Regions from separate parts of the Planococcus liqunii genome, predicted to be linked through region 1. Evidence: riboswitches for the same ligand, from Rfam matches in the RefSeq annotation. Region 1 holds a riboswitch; the other holds the start of a gene.

Region 1 (3,209 bases):
TGACTGATCCGGTGTGATGAACGTCCAGCCGTCTCCTGATTCCACAATATGTTCGGATTTCTGGGAAATAAACGGTTCTACTGCCAGAACCATTCCTTCTTTTAAGATTGTTGTTTCCCACGCATCGTAATAATTTAAAATATGTTGAGGCGCTTCGTGAAGAGATTTTCCAATTCCGTGGCCCGTCAAGTTTTTAATAACGAACAATCCTTGCTGTTTCGCTTCGCGCTCAACCGCTTTGCCGATCTGGTTTAACTTTGCGCCAGCTTTCACTTTTGTCATCGCACGCTCAAACGAAGAAGCGGCAACTTCGCAAAGTTTTTCTTTTTCCGGATAGCCGTCCCCGACAACAAACGAAATGCCGGTATCGGCAAAATATCCTTCGTACGAGCCGGATACATCAATGTTGACCATATCGCCCTCGTTAATTACCCGTTTCCCCGGCATGCCGTGGGCGACTTCTTCATTTACGCTGATGCATGTATACCCTGGGAAATCGTATTCTGATTTCGGTCCGGACACGCCGCCCATTTCCTTGAACATGCGTCCGCCAATCTCATCAAGTTCTTTCGTTGTAACGCCGGGCTTTGTAGCAGCTTTCATAGCGTCACGGATTTCAGCGACCATGCGGCCCGCTTTTTTTAGCATTTCAATATCTTTTTCTGTAGTGGCAATCATTTAGTACCCTTCTTTCAACTTGTCTACCCAAAATTATATCATAAGAAAAGCGCAGATGCCCGTAAAGCACCGTCATTTGCTTGAATCTCAGCATAACAAAAAGAGGATTATCCGGTAGATAATCCTCTTAAACTTACGCTTTTGTATCCACCAGTTTAGGTGCCGTTGCGAAGAGTGTGGAACACACAACCGCGGCGACCAAAAATACCGGAATCATATAAGTGGCATTGTAAACTGCTGAATAGATCAATACATTGCCTTCTGCAAACATGCCGAAAAAAAGAATTCCGGTAACGACGTGGACCACATAACGCAGAACGGAGCCGATAAACAGCCCAATCACTACTGCCGCAATCATGCCGCCTGTCCGGTGTTCATGCGAAGCCTGCAAGTACCTTCTGCGCATGAGGCCGGCAAGCCCAACTACACCGTATGCCAATAGGTAATCCAACAAGACCTGCAATACGACAAATCCAAACGACAGCGGCGTAACCGAAATGACGCCGGTGACGATTTGCAGCAGGCCAACCAGCAGACCGGTTAACACACCGGCTAAAACACCTCTGCGAAACGCCATCAAGACGATCGGAATCATTACCAAACTCACTGAACCGCCTTGCGGCATTTTGAATGCCACAAAATCCAGCACGTATCCCAACGCTCCGAAAATAGCGATTTCCACCATCAGTAAAACTCGTAAATTTCTCATGACTTCCTCCTTGTGTTGTGCACATCACCAGAAGGGCCGCAGAAAAAAACCATATAAAAGCGGCGCTAGGACAGAGCCTGGCGCCGCGTTAAGGACCGGTTTCTATCCACATCCCTGCGCAAGCATTAACTTACAGGTTCAAAGGGTAAGAACAATATGTTCACTCTCAGCAAATAGCTCCCCTTGTGGTGTATACAATTATTTCGTTATCACCTGTATTGTACACAACTCCCTGACCGAAAGCAATTCCGTTTCAAACTGATCCATTAGGGTACTCTTTTAGATATGAGGAAAAACAGAAAGGTGGTGTTGGCAGCGGAACTTTAGCTGCCATAAATAATGATAGAATTGCTTAAGGATTTGATTAAAATTGAAAGTGATACAAAAGAAGAGGCGAACAAGGCGCTTCTTTTTTGCGCCGACTGGCTTAAACAACAGGGGCAGGAAGTAACGGTCCATGACAACGAAGGTTATTTAATGCTGACGGCAATTAAAGGCCAAGGGCCCGAAACCATTGTTTGGAACGGGCATGTCGACGTCGTTCCGGGACACGCCGACCAATTTGTTCCAATGGAAGAAAATGGTCGGCTTTACGGACGAGGGGCTGCGGATATGAAAGCCGGCGTAGCTGCCATGATGCAGGCTTTTGTCGACCTTGAGGCTGAAAAATTGCCGCGCGTTGTGCAATTGCATATTGTCACCGATGAAGAAATCGGGGGCCGCCATACATCTAAATGGCTTGTCGAACAGGGCTTCCATGGCGATTTTGTCATCTGCGGCGAACCGACGGGACTGAAGGTCGGCTTGCAGTCAAAAGGCATATTGCGCATGGATATGACGTTCAAGGGCAAACCCGCTCACGGCAGCCGGCCATGGGAAGGCATCAATGCGATTGAATCAGCGATGAAATATCATATGGCTATTGCTGAATTGCCGTTCCGTAAAGAATCCACCGAATACTATGAGCAAACTTCCGTTAACTTGCCGATCATCAATGCCGGCGACCGCTATAATGTCGTTCCGGAAATTTGCCATATGTCCTATGATATTCGGTTTATGCCGGGACAGGACAAAGACGAAATCGTCCGGCAGATGGCGGAACTCGCAAAAACCTTGAATCTCGATATGGAATACAAAGCAAGCGGCTCCACGCCTGCACTGACTACTTCGGAAGAAAATCCATACATTCAATCCCTGAAGAAATCCATTCAGCAGGCAACAGGGGAAGATGCCGTGCTTTTCGGTCAACATGGAGCCGCTGATACCCGTTATTATGCACTGGTGAACGGCGGCGAAGGAGCCATTGAATTTGGTCCTTCCGGGGACGATTGGCATGGGAACGCTGAATATGTGCTTCTTTCAAGTGTCCACGATTACCGTAAAATCCTTGTTTCATTGGCCTTTTCATAAAGATCATGTTTAAAAAAGAAACGATGAGGGAAATTAGTCTATACCTCACTTATGATAGGAGAGATTGCTATGGGAATAGGTCGAATCGTAAAAACCGCTATTAAAATAGCACCAGTTGCTTATCCAATTATCCGCAAAGTCATGCAAAGCAAAAAAGCTGGCGATACGAGCAAGTACAAAACGACTCCAACAAAACGTACAAGATAAAAAACCGCTCCGGGTTCTGCCCGAAGCGGTTTTTATTATGCATATGGAATGGCTTCACGCAATGCCAAATAATGATCGTCCAGCTGGCTGTGGGAAGTTGCTGAAGAAACGTCGTTCTGCCCGTCTGCTTCATCAGCTCCATTTTCCTCCTGCTCTTGGATGATTTCTTCAAACGTTTTTGGGTCAGCTGCCGGCAATTCCTGGT
Region 2 (3,209 bases), 1.2 Mb from region 1:
CCAGAACTTTTGTAGATGCCGCACAGCGTCTTCAGCAATGTCGATTTTCCGCTGCCATTCGGCCCGGCAACGACCGTGACTTCCCCGCGCTTGACGGAAAACGACAGCGGATGGAGCAAGCTTTTCCCGTTGACGCTAGTGGACAGCCCGGAAACCCGCAAAGAAAAGGGTTCTCGAAGACTAGTTACCCGTCTGGGGAATGTCATTGCCGCCCTTTGGACAAAGCGCTGATCAGCGAGAATGCGTCCGTCTTTGTCCAGTTGGATACCGCGGTCGAAAAATGATTCCCAAAGATCAAGCCGGTGCTCGACAGCCACAACCGTCAATCCAAATTGTTTCTGCAGCCTGTCTAGCCAGGTGATAAACTGCTTGGCTGTATAGGGGTCGAGATGGGAAATGGGTTCATCCAGCAAGAGCACTTCCGGTTTCATGATCAATGCACATGCGGTTGCCACGCGCTGTTTCATGCCGCCCGATAAAGACTGGATCACCGCATGGCGCATTGGCGTCAATTCAGTTAATGAAAGGACATCTGTTATCCGGCTCTCCATTTCCGTAAAAGGGACATGGAGGTTTTCCAGTGTAAACGCCAGTTCTGCTTCAACGGTCGGCATGCAAAACTGGGAGTCGGGGTCCTGGAACACGGTTGCGACCCGGTAGTTGATTTCTCCGGGTGTATAATCTTCTGCTCTTTTGCCGAACATGCGGATGCTGCCGCTCAGAATTCCGTCGCAGTTCAGCGGATACAACCGGTTCAATAAGTACAGCAAAGTGCTTTTGCCGCTGCCACTCGGCCCGGATATGACGACGCGCTCTCCCGGAAAGATATCGAATGTAAGATCTTTCAGCGTGTTTTCCTGGTCATCCGGAAAACGGAAATGGGTATTTTTCAATGAAAACACCGGCTCATGCACCGGCATCACCTTTTTCTGCGCGGGCAATGGCATAGCCTCGAAGCGAACCGGTTGCAAGCAGGGCGTCTGAAATGTACTTACCGCCGATGCCGGCGATGACCATGCCGCTTAAGACACGCAACGTAAACATCAAGGCCACAAATGAGGGATCAAGCGCTGCGTAGCCGGAGATGAAATAGCCGTACACAAAACTGAATACAGCAGATCCGGCTCCGGCAAGCATAAACACCGCCAGATTGAAATGCTTGTATCCGGTCACTGCAAACGCCGCTTCCGCTCCGAGTCCCTGGACAATGCCGGACAACAGCAGGCGCGGACCAACTGCATTGCCGAGCAGCACTTCAATTGCCGCCGCCATCGATTCCGACAGTACGGCAGCTCCCGGTTTCCGGATGATGTTCATGCAAATGATCGATACGATAAACCAGATGCCGAACAGCCATTCATAGGCAATCGGTCCGATAATGCCGGCCCAGATATTCGAAAGATGGACAAACAGCAAATAAACGATGCCAAACACGATGGCAAACAGCGACATCAATACAACTTCTTTCAGCTTCCACGATTTAAGCATCGTTTTTGCCTCCATGCGAAGGACTGTTGATGCTCATTGATACCGTCATGACCAAATGGCGGTGCTCTTCGGAGCGGGCATTCGTAAATGCTTCTTCGTAAAACGCGAAGACCTCATGGATATCGCCGTGGATGCCGCTCGCGTAATGCATCGATTCGTTAAAGACGCCCTGCGCCTTTGCACGGTCGACTTCGCGGTAAATAACGGTCATGTAATCCGGGTTGTTCATCGGATACAGCGCAAATTGCGATGACACGTATTGCTTCGTGTCATCGGTATTCAGCAGTACGTCATCTTTGTCCAAGTAGACATCGCCCGCAGAATCTCCCGGGCAGCCGATTGAAAATGTTCCGGACAATGCAACATGTTCGCCGGTCTTGGCTGCGTGCAGCGTAAGTGCTTTCGCCGTATTGAAGACATGGTTCTGTTTGCCACGAATCACAGTCGAGACGTCATCGGTATGCATCCAGACGTTCGTTGTATCTGTTTCGTTCAAAGCCCCTTTGATTACTTTGATAAAATCGCCGGTCATCGGATGCAAAGAAAAGCGAAATCCGACAATCGGGCTTGTGCCGCATTGCAGTGGTTCCATAATAAATTCTCCTCCTCAAAAAAATTGCACAAAAAAAGGCTGCATCCGTGAAGATGCAGCCACTATTCCATGCCAATTAAATTCAAGAAAGATCCAATTGCGGAAAGTCACCGCACTTCCTCACGCCAGTATTATCTGGATCGAGTCATAAGGGATCGAAGCTTGCGCTTGCATCTCAGCCGAAAATCGGGCACCCCCAGTGCAGAAAACGGTATGCAGTTTTTTTTGTGGTCCGGGGTTTGCCCCGATGGGTCTAGTGTAGCGGAAGGGGTGGAGGAAGTAAAGGGAATTTCGATTTTGGCTTTTGCAATCAAGATTTTTTTAAATTTTGAATAAGAAATACAGAACCCAAAATATTGTAACTATATAGTCAAAAAGCTGAATAAAAACTAATATTATTTTATCTTTTGTGAGACTTTTAAATCATTTAGGCGTATTATTAGAATAGATAGATAATAATTTTTAAGGGGGAATCTACATGATAAGAGCCGCTTTTGAAGGTGAAACTTTTTAGTGATTTAATCATTCTGCTTTAGAAGATGAGATGGAAAAATGGCAATAGCCGAGCAGCCGGCTGGGGGATTTCAAAGACAGAAACTGAGAATGTGAACTTTGTGGAAACGAACGCTTAGGGGAAGGTTAGTTGAAAAACTACTGGAAATGGGAGTTTGCCATGAATACTATAAACTGGTTTGAAAGGTTGAATCACACACTAGAAACTTACCAAAAAGACAACCACATTGATCCGCACCGGCTGCAATACCACTTAATGCCCGCGGTCGGTCTGCTGAATGACCCGAATGGACTCATCCAGTATAAAGGCACTTATCATGTGTTTTTCCAGTGGAATCCGTTTGGGACTGTACACGGAGCTAAATGCTGGGGACACTGCACATCCCAAGATCTCATCTATTGGCAAGAACACCCGCCATCACTCGTTCCGAGTGAGTGGTATGAAAGAGACGGATGTTTTTCCGGAAGTGCTGTTGAAGTTGATGGAGACATGGTGCTGTTCTACAGCGGGAACGTTGGACATGACAACAATATACTTGAAACATATCAATGTATGGCTGTTTCCCACAACGGGTTTATTTTTGAGAAAAAAGGCCCTGTGGTTCTGCTACCGGAA

What was found. Region 1 has a riboswitch for thiamine pyrophosphate ahead of thiT (energy-coupled thiamine transporter ThiT). Riboswitches for the same ligand answer to the same signal wherever they lie in the genome.
Region 2: it holds a riboswitch for thiamine pyrophosphate, as region 1 does, so the genes downstream of both, QWY22_RS11195 (YkoF family thiamine/hydroxymethylpyrimidine-binding protein) here and thiT (energy-coupled thiamine transporter ThiT) in region 1, are expected to answer to the same signal.

Annotation. Positions count from the first base shown of each region.
Region 1 covers NZ_CP129238.1:1,056,023-1,059,231, reverse strand. The annotation lists gene map (type I methionyl aminopeptidase) at 1-678, opposite strand, end outside; gene thiT (energy-coupled thiamine transporter ThiT) at 812-1,387, opposite strand; TPP riboswitch at 1,482-1,581, opposite strand; gene QWY22_RS05215 (M20 family metallopeptidase) at 1,727-2,797, shown strand; gene yxzF (small protein YxzF) at 2,867-3,004, shown strand; gene QWY22_RS05205 (SGNH/GDSL hydrolase family protein) at 3,040-3,209, opposite strand, start outside.
Region 2 covers NZ_CP129238.1:2,214,168-2,217,376, reverse strand. The annotation lists gene QWY22_RS11205 (ABC transporter ATP-binding protein) at 1-941, opposite strand, end outside; gene QWY22_RS11200 (ECF transporter S component) at 907-1,488, opposite strand; gene QWY22_RS11195 (YkoF family thiamine/hydroxymethylpyrimidine-binding protein) at 1,481-2,080, opposite strand; TPP riboswitch at 2,181-2,288, opposite strand; gene QWY22_RS11190 (glycoside hydrolase family 32 protein) at 2,724-3,209, shown strand, end outside.